2 regions of the Vibrio breoganii genome follow, and region 1 is predicted to be linked to the other one. Evidence: predicted binding sites of a transcription regulator. Region 1 holds the regulator's gene; the other holds the start of a gene.

Region 1 (7,657 bases):
ACAGAGCTCGGCCGCGAGGCTCTAGCTAAGTGGTTTGATCAACCTATCTCACATCCAACGGTGCGAGATGAATTTGCCGCTAAACTTTACGCTTGTGAAGTTCAGCCTGCGGAAGGTTTTTCAGACCAGCTGCAACATGCACTAAACGACTCTCGTAAGCTGGTTCAGTTTTACAAAGAGATCGAGGGTACTCAATACTCCGATACTCGCCTTCTGAACCAAAAAGAAAAGATTGAGCGCCTAACACTGCGCCGCAACCTTCTTACTCGCGAAGCGTGGAATGAATGGGCAGAAGAAGTGCTGGGCGAGATTGCTTAGCTGACAAACAAAAGGACCTAGCACATTATGCACTAGGTCCTTTGTTTTTATTTAGTTTCTAAAGTTTAAACAGCGACTTGCTGAGGACGCACACCCAGCGTGTGGCAAAGCGCATAAGTCATTTCAGCACGGTTTAGAGTGTAGAAGTGGAAGTCCTTAACCCCTTCTCGGCTCAAAGTACGCACCATATCAATCGCTTGACTTGCACCTACTAGCTGACGAGTGGTTGGGTCATCATCTAGACCTTCGAACTGCTGCGCCATCCAGCCTGGTACCTTCACATGATTCATCGCCGCAAAGCGTGATGCCTGCTTAAAGTTTGATACTGGCAGAATGCCCGGAACGATCTCTACATCAATACCTGTTGCCGCACAGCGGTCGCGGAATCGAAGATAGCTCTCTACATCAAAGAAGAACTGTGTGATTGCACGGTTTGCGCCTGCGTCGACTTTACGCTTCAGGTTCAATAGGTCTGCCTGTGCACTTTTCGCTTCAGGGTGAACCTCAGGAAAAGCCGCTACTGAGATATCAAAGTCATGACGCGCTTTCAGCAGTTCAACAAGGTCTGATGCATACATGTCAGGGTGACCGCCACCCGGTGGAATATCACCACGCAGTGCAACGATACTCTCAATGCCATTCTTCCAGTAGTCATCAGCAATAGTAATCAACTCTTCACGAGAGGCATCAATGCAGGTTAAGTGCGGAGCCGCAACCAAACCCGTTTGGCTTTTGATTTCTTTGATGATTGAGTGTGTGCGATCACGCTCACCAGAGTTCGCGCCATAGGTTACGGAGACAAATTTAGGTTGCAAGGTTTTAAGGCGATGCACGGAGTTCCACAGAGTCTCCTCCATTTTTTCACTACTTGGAGGGAAGAACTCAAAAGAGACATTGATGTTGTCGGAAAGCTCAGCGATATTTTGATTCAATGCATCGATGTGGCTTGCGTGTGTGTATCCCATATTTATTCTCCCTGTGCGTCAGCACAATCTCATAACCTTGAACGTTTAGACGTCTATATGTCTAGATAATGTAAATTTATGAGGGGGATGTCAACAAAAATTCGTGCAAACTTTGAGTGATTTTTTGAGGGAAGGCATCCAATGCCCACAGGCACTGGATGTTTTGGCAGGTAGATTTATAGCAAACCAGAGAGTCGATTAAGATCAGACTGCAATGCGCCTGCAGTCACCTCACGACCAGCGCCAGGTCCGCGGATAACCAATGGGTTATCTTTGTACCATTTGCTCTCGATAGCAAAGATGTTGTCACAAGGGAGCAGATTGGCCAGAGCATGGCGCTCATCAAGCGCCTCTACGCCCACTGTAGCCTCTCCATCTTTCGATAGGCGTGCAACATAACGAAGCACCTTACCTTCGCTCTGAGCCTTATCTAGGCGCTCAGCTAACAACTCATTGAGAACATGTGCTTGATGGAAGAAATCATCCACTGATAAATGCAATAATTCCTTTGGTACCAGAGACTCTACCTTAACGCCCTCGGGCTCAAGATCTAGCCCTGATTCACGCGCTAAGATAACCAACTTACGCATAACATCAGTACCATCTAAATCAGCCCTAGGGTCTGGTTCAGTGAGTCCCTGCTGCCATGCAAGATCAACCAGTTCACTAAATGGAATCGAACCATCGTACTGCTGGAATAACCAAGAGAGTGTGCCAGAGAAGATCCCTGAGATCGCCACAATCTGGTCGCCACTTTCGCGCAAGTCTCGCACGGTATGGTTTACTGGAAGGCCTGCACCCACTGTTGCGTTGTACAGCCAATGACGTCCTGTTTTAGCAAAGACATCTTGTACTTGATGATAAAACTCACTTGGCGCGGAACCGGCTAGCTTGTTTGCAGAAATAACATGCATGCCATGCTCAGCAAACTCAAGATAACGGTCCGATACCTCTTGGCTCGCGGTGACATCCAGTACCACAATCTCATCATAGCTCGATTGCTTTCTGACTAAAGAAACCCAGTCTTCTTCATCGACCACCGCCTCTTCAGCAAAATGCGTATTTAGCGTACCAGCGTCAATGCCATTCTCATCAAACCAATAGCGGTTACTCGCCACAACAGCAATCAGATCAAAGCTCATGCCTCGACGCTTTTCTAACTCGATTTTTTGCTGTGCAAATAGCTCAATCCAATTCGAACCAATATTACCTTTGCCACACAGCACAATACCAACACGCTTTTGCGCTTGGAACAGCTGACTGTGCAAAGATTCAAGTAGCTCAGGTACTTTGTTGGTTCTCACCACGGCAATCAGGCTCAGCTCTGAGTCTGTCTCAAACATGAACTCAACGGGTACTCCCTTAAGCGTTTGATAGAAACCAAAGCAGTGATTGGCATTATTCGTCACGCCTGCGCCAACGGCGGCGATCAGGGACATGCCTGATTTGACCTCCACTCCCACCTCAAGGTGAGCAGATTCAATGCACTCTAGCGCGCCAGCAAGCAACTCACTGGTGTAAGCCAGACGCAGACAATAGTTATCCGATTGAGATTCGTAGGCTAGCGGTGCAAGTTGAGCTTTGTTCAGCAAAGATAACACTTGAGGCTCTAAGCGCTCAAAGTCATGCGCGTGGCTTAGGGTTAACTCAATAAGGTTAACGTCATCGAGCGAGGTAACAATTTTCGCACCGCGCCCAGAGGCGAGCACGCGCTCAATACGCGTTGAGCCAGATTCAGGTTGGTGGCTGCAGCGCAGTTCCATATCCATAGTGCTCTGTGCGACCGGCTGCAATGTGCGGCTGTGCAATACTGGCGCAGCTAAGCGTGCCAATTCGCTCGCTTCATCAAGACGAAGCAATGGCAGCAAGCAAGCATCACCGACAATGCGCGGATCGGCACTGTAAACACCCGCCACATCACTCCAAATAGTAACCTTAGAGACTTCGGCCAATGCACCGACAATCGTTGCCGAATAGTCAGAGCCATTGCGCCCAAGCAGAACGGTTTCGCCCTCTTGGTTCTGAGCCATAAAGCCAGTAACCACTAGTCGTCTATGTGGGTGCTGTGCGACCACTGATTTCGCTAACGGCCACGACAATCCTCGGTCAATCTCTGGCTGTGTACCAATTTCAGCGCGCAAGAAATCACGAGAATCAATAGCCACACTGTCCATATCTTTATCGCTAAGAAGAGCGGCCAGCAGGCGAGATGACCACACCTCACCATGACCAAGCGCTGCCGATTTCTGTGATTCGCTCATCGGTGCGTTTAAGGCGCTAAGGGCTGTAAATTCATTGTTCAGCACTTCTTGCATTGGCTCGGCTTTGTCTTCTGGGAGCAAATCTACAATCAATTGGTTCTGATACGCTCGCAGCTCAAGCAAGATCTCATGAGCAATTCGCCCATCTTTCTCTAATGCAGCCAACCAACGTAGCAAATTGTTTGTGGTTGAACCCGCGGCTGAAACGATAACCAGATCGCCCACATTAGAGTATTCCGCCAAGATATTGGCTACGCGACTAAAACACTCAGCATTGGCAAGGCTACTGCCACCAAATTTATGAAGCTGCTTTAGGTTTCCCATGCTTATTTCTCCACTAGGTCGAACGCTTGGATCAGGTCATCAATCAGATCATCAGCGTCTTCAAGACCCACAGACAAACGCAACAAGAAATGAGAAACGCCCGCCTCGGCTAGGGCTTCTTCACCCATAGCACGGTGCGTCATAGTCGCTGGGTGGCAAATTAAGCTTTCTACTCCACCTAGAGACTCTGCCAAAGAGAATAGCTTCAATCCACCCACAAAGGTTTTTAGCTCTTCCATGCTGCCATCAAATTCAAAGCTCAGCATACTGCCAAAGCCAGACTGTTGGCGCTTGGCAATCTCATGCCCAGGGTGCTCAGGAAGGCTTGGGTGGTAGATAGTCTTAACGTGCTTTTGCGATTGAAGGTAGCTTAGGATTTGCTGTGAGCCTTCTTCATGAACACGCATTCGGGCACCCAAGGTACGAATGCCACGCAGCGTCATGTAGCTATCAAATGGAGTGCCTGTCGCGCCGATGCAGTTTCCCCACCAGCCAAGTTCTTCAGCGTGCTCTTCGGTTTTGGTGATCACCACACCGCCAATAACGTCAGAGTGACCATTAATGTACTTGGTGGTTGAATGAATAACGAAGTCCGCGCCCAGCTCTAGAGGCTTTTGGAATATGGGAGTCAAAAAGGTGTTGTCGACGCCCACTAATGCACCAACTTCAGCCGCTTGCTGACATACTTTTGCGATGTCCACGACGCGAACCAGCGGGTTAGACGGCGTTTCGATAAGAATAAGCTTAGGTTTTTTTGCTATTGCTGCGGCAAGTGCTTGTTCATCAGATTGATCAACAAACTCTACCTTGAAGTCACCCTTTAACGAGCGTGTATTGAATAGACGGTAGGTGCCGCCGTAGCAGTCATGTGGCGCAACAATTAAATCATCAGGGCCTAAAAATGCTGAAACCCATAAATTAAGAGCCGACGTGCCACAGTTTGTCACCACCGCACCTTTACCCGATTCCAACTCAAACAGGGCCGTCTCTAGTAATCCTCGATTTGGATTTCCTGAGCGGGTATAGTCGTACTTTGGTACATCTCCGAATGAAGGAAAACCATAGTTGGTGGACAGATAAATTGGGGGAACAACAGCATGGTGTTGGGTATCAGATTCGATACCGGTACGAACGGCAATCGTCGATGACTTGTGTTTACTGCTCATTTTCTTGTCCTTTCCTTTGACAATGACTGGTGGAGTTTGATACCAATCAAATTAATCTAATTCTGTTCATAGATTACCCCGATAACCATCAGACATCAACACATCTAGACGTCTAAATGCCTTTACATATAGCAGTCAATATCGCTAGAATTGGGTATTAACTCTTATATTAGGTAATAAAAGGTTTCCAATGGCAGACTGGAATGGCGATTACATCAGCCCATATGCTGAGCACGGTAAAAAAAGTACTCAAGTTAAAAAGATCACTGTGTCTATTCCGCTTAAGGTTCTTAAGATTCTGACTGACGAGCGCACTCGTCGCCAGGTGAACAACCTGCGTCATGCAACCAATAGCGAACTGCTTTGTGAGGCATTCTTGCATGCCTACACAGGACAGCCTCTACCTACTGACGAAGACCTAAGAAAAGACCACCCCGATGAGATCCCTGCTGAAGCTCAGCAAATCATGTCTGATTTAGGTATTGAGCTAGAAGTATTTGATGACTAATTAGCTTGGTAATTTGATATACCAGTGAGTAAATAGCAAAAGGGGGTTAGAGTACGCGTACTCTAACCCCCTTTTTACATATTTGGGATTTATCCCTGCATGTAGCTTTCTGGTAGCTCAATGCGTGCCACACCAGATTCAACCGCAGCCTCAGCTACCGCTCTTGCCACACGAGGAAGCAAACGAGGGTCCATAGGTTTTGGAATGATGTAACCCGTACCAAATTCTAAAGACTCGACACCCGCCGCTTTCAATACTTCTGCAGGAACAGGCTCTTTCGCCAGCTGACGAATCGCTTCTACTGCCGCAAGCTTCATCTCAATATTGATTTCACTGGCACGAACGTCCAATGCACCACGGAAGATGAACGGGAAGCAGATAACATTGTTGACCTGATTTGGGTAATCAGAACGGCCTGTACCCATGATAAGGTCAGTACGTACTTTGTGCGCAAGCTCCGGCTTAATCTCTGGATCTGGGTTTGAACAAGCGAATACCACAGGCTTGTCGCCCATTAGTGCCAGTGCTTCTGGAGATAATAAGTTTGGCCCTGATACACCCAAGAACAGATCGGCTCCTTCAATCACATCTTCTAGCGTACGCTTGTCGGTATTGTTAGCAAACAGCTGTTTGTATTCATTCAAGTCGTCACGACGCGTGTGAATCACACCCTTGCGATCTAGCATGTAGATTTTTTCACGCTGAGCGCCACACTTAATCAGCAGCTCCATACAGGCAACAGCCGCTGCACCCGCACCTAGACAGACAATGGTAGAGTCGCACAGTTGCTTCCCTTGAAGCTCAATGGCATTCAACATACCCGCTGCGGTAACAATCGCAGTACCGTGCTGGTCATCATGGAAAACAGGCACGTCACAGCGTTCAATCAGGCGGCTTTCAATCTCAAAGCAATCTGGTGCTTTAATGTCTTCTAGGTTAATACCACCAAAGGTATCGGCAATTGCCGCTACCGTATCAACGAATTCATCGATAGTGCGGTGCTTTACTTCAATGTCGATTGAGTCTAGACCAGCAAAACGCTTGAACAGTAGCGCCTTACCTTCCATTACTGGTTTTGAAGCCATAGGACCTAGATTACCTAGCCCCAAAATCGCGGTGCCGTTTGAGATAACCGCAACCATGTTTCCTTTCGCAGTGTACTTGTAAACGTTATCCACGTTTTGAGCAATCTCACGCACTGGCTCAGCAACACCTGGGCTATAAGCCAAAGCAAGGTCATGCACAGAATCAGCAGGAGTAGTCAACTCAACAGCAATCTTTCCCGGTTTAGGGAACTCATGATAATCAAGAGCTTGCTGGCGAAAATCGTTTACAGGTTGGTCATCAGACATCGAAGGAAAATCCTTTAGGGTTTAAGGGAAATAATAGAAGTGTTAGTGTAAATAAAAATCAGTTAATGTGCTACATAGTAGCAACACTATGAATTGTAATCTTTGCTTTCAGCTGAGATCAAAAAAGGCCGCCTAAGCGACCTTTTTCTGTTTCTTTACAACTAAGATTACTTCTTAGAAGAAAGAGCACCGAAACGCTTGTTAAAGCGATCAACACGGCCGCCAGTATCAACGATACGTTGCTTACCAGTGTAGAACGGGTGACATTTGTCACATACGTCTAGGTGGATAGATTCTTTAGCTAGAGTTGAGTTGAACTCAAAAGTGTTGCCGCAAGAACATGTTGCAGTAACTGCTTTGTACTCAGGATGGATACCTGCTTTCATGGGAAAACCTCATTTATAGGCCGTGTCGCTATCCAGTTCTATGCTGAACACCACACGTAGTTTCTAACAGTGATATCGTTTAATACGACATCTTCAAGGCGCAGTATACTAATGAAATAGTCTGTTGGGATCAACTTATTTGTCCCTTTTTTCGCCACTTTTTTCACCGTAACTCTTTATATTAAAGAGTTACGAAGGTGAGCTTGATTCACCTATATTCAATTATCGTAATCTTATGGGCTTTTCTCTAGTATTATCATGACTATCCGTTCTTGACTGCAAAGCCCCAAAGAGATCTCATGCGACCAACCATTGCCAGAGTTGCCCTACCTGTACCTCTGGATAAAGAATTTGAATACATCATTCCTGCCCACCTA
Region 2 (7,657 bases), 490 kb from region 1:
TTTAGCGAACAAAACCGTTCGAACCGCTTATGCTTTATTAAAGAATGATTCGGACTATCAGCCAATTAAATTGGCATGATAGACCGAGCATAGTCAACGAAGAGCGATGTAAGACAGGTAAGACCGACCAGTATGAGCTAGATAAGATTCGAGGCAGTAAACTTGCCGATATCGAGAAATAGCCTATTGGTGCGACTACATTTTAGGGCGAGGTAGCTCCTCAATAAAGCCCGTATATAAGTGCGCATCTATACTTGTTTTCCAAATTCTTTGTTGATTTACCGAGGGAGTCCATATAAGTATCTTAGAGCGCACCAATCTCAATATCTCACTCTCTAAGATTCTGGATAAACTCTTCGAGCTTTCCAGAATGACGCCTTTGTTAGGCAAACCTCGCAAGTTAAAGCACTCCCCCAATTGCGACAAACCTCAAAACTCCCAAATAAACACCCACACATTGCAGTGGTTTTTTGCTTTCTACGCTAAGCCCATTATGATTAAAGCTAGGACTGGTCATAAATAAAGGAGGTCGTTTAATGCGACTGTTATTATGCGCGCTGTCAGCTCTGTTTTTGTGGGGCTGCGCAGATAGAAACACTCAAGAAGACAACTACTTAGAAGCATCATTTGAACTGTGTAACACCGAGGTCTCACTCTACTCGGTGAGTGATGATGGCAAGGTTCGTATCATTTGTGCGGATGGGTCTAAGTTCGCTCTAGATAATGAAAAAACCCTAGAGGTTATGCGCGACATCAATATCGATTACTGCTCAGGCGAAGGGCTATCTAAATTTAGCGAAAGCCGTCGCTACTATACATTCCGTTGTAAATCAGGCACGCAGCTGAGTATCAACAAAGGCGGTTAACTGCCAAGTTATCTATCATCAAGCATTGAATATAGAAGAGCTCAATAAATCCATTCTTTAGGCATTAGGAATTGGGTAGAATTGGGCACTTCTGTTATTGCTTTGGAATACGATGAACCCTTCACTGAGATACATTCAGGGCTACCCCGAACACATAGTCACGCCTGTCACCCGACTTGTAGAGTCAGGGCAGCTAAACGCATGGTTTAAGCAGCGTTACCCTACCAAGCACACCATCAAAAGCGAAAAAGCCTTGTTTGAATATACAATGGCGATTAAAAATCGTTTTCTGAAAAAGTCAGCCCCGTTAAGCAAGGTGATTTACGACCACAAGATCCACCTCATCAACAATGCATTGGGCCTACACTCTTACGTGAGTCGCGTTCAAGGAAATAAGGTAAAATCAAAGAATGAAATTCGTATCGCAAATGTATTCAAGGATGCACCAGAGCCATTGCTACGAATGTTGATCGTGCATGAATTAGCGCATCTAAAAGAAAAAGAACACAACAAAGCGTTTTATCAACTGTGTTGTCATATGGAACCTGATTACCATCAGCTTGAGCTAGACGCTCGACTATTCATGATGTATCTAGAGAACCAATAAACAAAAAAGCGAGCCATTAGGCTCGCTTTTATCATTTAGGCTACTTTAATCTTATGCGTAAACAGGTTTACGGTTACAGATTTCTAGTACCTTAGCTTTAGTCGCTTCAATTACCGACTCATCACCCATGTTGTCTAGGATGTCACACATCCAGCCAGCAAGGTTTTTCGCGTCTTCTTCAGTGAAACCACGGCGAGTGATTGAAGGAGAACCGATACGGATACCAGAAGTAACAAACGGGCTACGAGGGTCGTTTGGTACAGAGTTCTTGTTCACTGTAATGTTAGCTGCGCCAAGAGCCGCATCCGCTTCTTTACCAGTGATGTCCTTGTCGATTAGGTCAACAAGGAACAGGTGGTTTTCTGTAGAGCCAGAAACGATGTTGTAACCACGAGCTAAGAACTCAGCAACCATAGCTTTTGCGTTAGCAACAACGCGCGCTTGGTATTCTTTAAACTCTGGTTCTAGAGCTTCTTTGAACGCTACTGCTTTACCAGCGATAACGTGCATTAGAGGACCACCTTGACCACCAGGGAATACCGCAGAGTTCAATTTCTTGTAAAGGTCTTCACCTTCGTTAGAAAGGATTAAACCACCACGAGGACCAGCTAGAGTTTTGTGAGTCGTTGTTGTAACTACATGAGCGTGTGGAACTGGATTCGGGTAAACGCCAGCAGCAATAAGACCTGCAACGTGCGCCATATCAACAAAGAAGTAAGCGCCAACTTTGTCTGCGATTTCACGCATACGAGCCCAATCACATACTTGAGAGTATGCAGAGAAACCACCGATGATCATCTTAGGCTTGTGCTCAACAGCCAAAGCTTCCATTTCTTCGTAGTCAATCTGGCCTTTTTCGTCGATACCGTAAGGAATGATGTTATACAACTTACCAGAAAAGTTAACTGGAGAACCGTGAGTCAGGTGACCACCGTGAGCAAGGCTCATACCCAATACTGTGTCGCCAGCATTCAGTAGTGCCATATATACAGCGTTGTTTGCTTGAGAGCCTGAGTGAGGCTGAACGTTCGCGTATTGAGCACCAAATAACTCACACGCACGCTCGATAGCTAGAGTTTCTACCTTATCAACGTACTCACAACCACCGTAGTAACGCTTGCCTGGGTAACCTTCAGCATACTTGTTAGTTAACTGAGAGCCCTGAGCTTCCATTACACGTGGGCTTGTGTAGTTTTCTGAAGCGATAAGCTCAATGTGCTCTTCTTGGCGCACTGTCTCTTCTTGGATTGCGGCAAATAGGTCCGCATCGTAATCAGCGATGTTCATATCACGCTTTAGCATCTGTATCTCCTGACTCAGATTAAACTGTAAATAGCTAAAAAAACCACATAATGACCAAAAGCAAACGTTTTCGTCACGGCAATGGCGGCATTTTACCGAAATAAATTCGTATCACAAATTTTTTTTGTCCCTGTTTTCTGTAGGTATATTCGCCTAAATAACCAACAGAATAAAGGCCTATCTGGGATTCTCTTTTTTGAAGGCCTCAACTTTACACTGTGTAAATCAAAAATTACACGCTGTTAACAAAAAAGTTGCGCAAACAGTTCGGTAAAGCACAGTTTTCCTATACTATTCGCGGCTGAATCTGCAAGGTTAAGTACAATGAACAAACATAGCTTTCTCGAGGATTGCGCTGCTATATTTACTGGTACTCTACTAGTGGCAGTTGGGATCTATTTTTTAAAATCTTCATCCATGATTGTGGGTGGGACGGCAGGTCTTGGGTTGCTGTTTACGCAATTTATCGACCTTAGCTTCGGTACCATGTACTTCTTGGTCAATATCCCCTTTTATTTCTTGGCATGGTTTCGTCTTGGTAAGCGCTTTACTATCAACAGCGTGATATGTGTTTCATTGGTATCGGTGATGGCTGACAACCTGCACCATGTCATGCGCTTTGAACTGCTCACGCCTGCTTTTGCAGCCATTGCCGGTGGCACGTTTATAGGATTAGGCTTACTGGTTCTGTTCCGTCACCGTGCCAGCTTAGGCGGCTCAAATGTATTGTGCCTAGTGATCCAAGATAAGATGGGCATCTCAGTGGGCAAAACGCAGCTGTTGTTTGATACTTCTATTTTGATATGTTCGCTCTATTTCATCCCTTTGACACTGATAGCGTGGTCTATTCTTGCAGCCGTGTTCATCAACCTGATTTTATGGATGAACCACAAGCCAACTCGCTACACCGTTCAATACCGATAACATACAAAAAAGGCTTTGATTCACTCAAAGCCTTCCTTATCAATTTATTATCTTGCTGTGCGCTATTTTCTGTCGATTAAATAGTCTGGCACTTCCTTAATACTATCCAAAACCACGCTGGCAATCGCCTCACCCTTTTCGGTGACAGGCTTTCCTGTGCGCACCAAGATTTTAGTGCCAACGCCAGCGGCTTCTGCAGCCATCATATCTTCCGCTTTATCTCCCACCATGATGGAGTTTTGCATATCAATCTTCAGAAAATCTCTGGCCGAGATGAACATACCAGGCTTAGGTTTTCGACACTCACAATCTTGTTTGTAATCACCAATACCGTGTTCAGGGTGATGAGGGCAGTAATAGATGCCATCAAGTTCAACGCCATTGTCCGAGAAGTTCCAATCCATCCATTGCGTCAGAGACTCAAATCGCTCTTCGCTAAATTTGCCGCGCGCTATTCCAGATTGATTGGTGACCAAGACTAATAGATACCCCATCTGCTGCAACTTCTTGGTTGCCTCAAAAACGCCAGGGATATATTCGAAATCATGCTCATCATGTACATAGCCATGATCAACATTAATAACACCATCACGATCTAAAAAAACGGCTGCTTTAGGCACGGGTAACTACTCTGCTCTGCTTCATAAAGATGGTAACGATTATCGCATGCTTTGTTACCACTCGCACCCTTGATTTGGCGTTTAGACGTCTAGACGTAAAAATATCTATTGACTTGGGTCAATGAAATATCTAGCATCTCTGCAAGATTTAAACTCCTCTACCTAATCATGCAGGCTATTTGATGATAGAGATTAAGCAAGTTAACAAGGTATTCTATCAAGGTAAATCCGCTATCAGCGCCTTGAAAGATATCAACTTAACCATCGCCAAGGGCAACATCTTTGGTGTGATTGGTTCTTCTGGTGCAGGCAAAAGCACCCTAATTCGTTGCGTTAACATGCTAGAAGCACCTACTAGCGGTGAAGTCATCGTGGATGGTGTTGACCTTACCAAGCTATCTAAGAAAGAGCTCTCTGAAGCGCGCCGCAATATCGGCATGATCTTCCAGCACTTTAATCTTCTTTCTTCTCGCACTGTATTCGAAAATATCGCTCTACCTCTAGAGCTCGCGGGTAAAGATAAGCAAACTATTGAAAGTAAAGTCACTGAACTATTGGGCTTAGTGGGTCTTAGCGATAAGCGCGATACCTACCCTGCCAACCTGAGTGGTGGACAAAAGCAGCGTGTTGCGATTGCACGTGCACTTTCAAGTGACCCTAAAGTATTGCTTTGTGACGAGGCGACTAGTGCCCTTGATCCAGCCACCACTCAATCGATCCTTGGCTTACTTAAAACCATCAACCGTCAACTCGGCATCACGATCCTTATCATCACCCACGAGATGGATGTAGTGAAGAACATCTGTCACGAGGTGGCCATTATTGGTGGTGGTGAACTTGTTGAGAAGGGCTCGGTTGGTGACATATTTGCTCACCCAAAAACAGAGCTTGCGCACCAATTTATTCGCTCAACCCTAGACCTTTCTATTCCAGAAGATTACGAGTCACGCCTTCTCACTGAGCGTAAAGAAGGAAGCTACCCGTTAGTGCGACTGGAATTTACCGGCGCTAGTGTGGATGCGCCAGTGATCAGTCAAATCACTCGTAAATTTAATATTGATATCTCAATTCTAAGCTCAGATCTGGATTACGCCGGTGGCGTTAAATTCGGCATGATGGTGGCGGAATTCTTCGGTGATGAAGAAGCCGACAATGCAGCGATTCAATACCTGAAAGACAACAATGTAAAAGTAGAGGTGCTTGGCTATGTCTTATGATGTGCTAGCTGATTGGTTCAATCTAAATAGCGGACTTTTATTAAAGGCAACTTGGGAAACCCTATACATGGTGGGCTTTTCTGGCATTGTCGGTTTCGCTGTGGGTATTCCTCTAGGCGTAGTCCTTCACACCACAAAACGTGGCGGTTTGTTAGAAAACCTGCGTGTAAACTCCATCTTAGGCGCCATTGTCAACGTAGGTCGAAGCGTGCCGTTCCTTGTGCTTATGGTAGCTATCATCCCATTTACCAAGCTTCTTATCGGAACCTTTATCGGCACAACAGCGGCTATCGTTCCACTAACCATCGGTGCTATCCCATTTGTGGCTCGCCTTATCGAGGGTGCACTGCTTGAAGTACCAAGTGGTCTAGTAGAAGCAGCACAATCAATGGGCGCAACACCGCTGCAAATTATTAATAAGGTACTGCTTCCAGAAGCGCTACCTACCATCATCAACTCAGTCACTATCACACTGGTTACCCTAGTTAGCTATTCAGCTATGGCGGGCACTGTGGGCGGTGGCGGTTTAGGTGATGTTGCTATTCGCTACGGCTTCCACCGCTACGATGTTGTGATCATGGCAGTGACAGTTGTAATGCTTATTGTATTGGTGCAAATCATTCAGTCTGTGGGTGACGCACTGGTTCGTAAAGTTGACCACAGATAAGAATTAAAAAATTATACGGAGATAGTTATGAAATTTAGCCTAAAGAACATTTTTACCGTTGCGATTGCAGCGTCAGCTTTGGCCCTAACGGGTTGTGGCGATAAAGAACAAGACCTAAGCAAGATCAAGGTTGGCGTAATGGCAGGTGCGGAAGCACAGGTTGCAGAAGTAGCGGCTAAGGTAGCTAAAGAGAAGTACGACCTTGATGTTGAGCTAGTGACTTTCACAGATTACGTGACACCAAACGCAGCGCTAGATGATGGCTCGGTTGACGTAAACGCATTCCAACACAAGCCGTACCTTGATCAACAAGTCACTGACCGTGGCTACAAGATAACTATCGCAGGTAACACCTTTGTTTACCCTATTGCAGGTTACTCTAAGCAAATCAAGTCTGTTGACGAGCTAGAAGAAGGTGCACGTATTGCAGTACCAAACGATCCAACTAACCTTGGCCGTTCACTGCTTCTTCTTGAGCAGCAAGGCATCATTGAGCTACGTGAAGGCGCAGGTCTATTGGCGACGGTTCGTGATATCACTGCAAACCCTAAGAACATCACTATTGTTGAACTTGATGCAGCACAACTACCTCGCTCTCTAGATGACGTAGCGCTTTCAATCATCAACACCACTTACGCAAGTTCTATCGACCTAACACCACAGCGTGATGGTATCTTTGTTGAAGACAAAGAATCTCCATACGTAAACCTTATCGTTTCGCGTGAAGAAAACCTAAACGCTGAAAACGTACAGAACTTTGTAAAAGCGTACCAAACAGAAGAAGTGTACAACGCCGCTTCTGACATCTTTAAAGGCGGCGTAGTTAAGGGTTGGTAATCCACACTCCTTAAACTTCCCCTTCAAAAAGCCGTCACTTCAATTCGTAGTGGCGGTTTTTTTATGCCCTAATATCGCCTCAAACAGGCTATATAGGCCACAAGCTAGCATCTTCACCCTAGCCTACACTTTCACTACATTCTGCTTTTAAGGGGTTTGGGGCTGGGTTCTGGGCTCTGGGTTCTAGGTTCTAGGTTCTAGGTTCTAGGTTCTAGCTTCTAGCTTCTAGCTTCTAGCCTGACTTTCATACACAAGTCTTGTTATCTAATCTCAGTGTGATCTAATACTTCTTTTAGCTTATTAGGTCACACTTTCTATGTTTACTTCCAACTCTGAGCACTGGGCTGAATTTATTTTTGGTCGTGCACAGCTTGGCGATCCTCGTCGCACTAACCGCCTGGTTAAAGTAGCCAGTGATCTAGCTAAAAACGCTGGTAAATCGGTGAGTCGTTCTTGTGATGACCCTGCCAGTATCGAAGGTGCTTACCGCTTCATTCGTAACGATAGTATCAGCCCCGAAGCCATTGCTGAGGCTGGGTACACTCAAACTGACGAGTTAGTTCGTCAGCGCCCTTTAGTCTTAGCACTCCAAGATACTACTGGTCTGAGCTACCGCC

What was found. Region 1 encodes MetJ, which represses methionine synthesis genes. Its sites were predicted from a motif close to TTAGACNTNTANANGTCTAA; they were not measured.
Region 2: a site for MetJ is predicted at 4,401-4,420, ahead of metN (methionine ABC transporter ATP-binding protein MetN). Genes of this name have one in related genera too.

Annotation. Positions count from the first base shown of each region.
Region 1 covers NZ_AP024864.1:2,653,675-2,661,331, forward strand. The annotation lists gene OCU35_RS12330 (PadR family transcriptional regulator) at 1-318, shown strand, start outside; gene metF (methylenetetrahydrofolate reductase) at 384-1,283, opposite strand; gene OCU35_RS12340 (bifunctional aspartate kinase/homoserine dehydrogenase II) at 1,460-3,868, opposite strand; gene OCU35_RS12345 (O-succinylhomoserine (thiol)-lyase) at 3,871-5,034, opposite strand; gene metJ (met regulon transcriptional regulator MetJ) at 5,225-5,542, shown strand; gene OCU35_RS12355 (malic enzyme-like NAD(P)-binding protein) at 5,632-6,894, opposite strand; gene rpmE (50S ribosomal protein L31) at 7,062-7,280, opposite strand; gene priA (primosomal protein N') at 7,580-7,657, shown strand, end outside.
Region 2 covers NZ_AP024864.1:2,161,042-2,168,698, forward strand. The annotation lists gene OCU35_RS10060 (transposase) at 1-5, shown strand, start outside; gene OCU35_RS10065 (hypothetical protein) at 537-866, shown strand; gene OCU35_RS10070 (M48 metallopeptidase family protein) at 979-1,473, shown strand; gene glyA (serine hydroxymethyltransferase) at 1,525-2,775, opposite strand; gene OCU35_RS10080 (YitT family protein) at 3,100-3,699, shown strand; gene gmhB (D-glycero-beta-D-manno-heptose 1,7-bisphosphate 7-phosphatase) at 3,762-4,319, opposite strand; gene metN (methionine ABC transporter ATP-binding protein MetN) at 4,502-5,536, shown strand; gene OCU35_RS10095 (methionine ABC transporter permease) at 5,526-6,203, shown strand; gene OCU35_RS10100 (MetQ/NlpA family lipoprotein) at 6,231-7,040, shown strand; gene OCU35_RS10105 (IS4 family transposase) at 7,357-7,657, shown strand, end outside.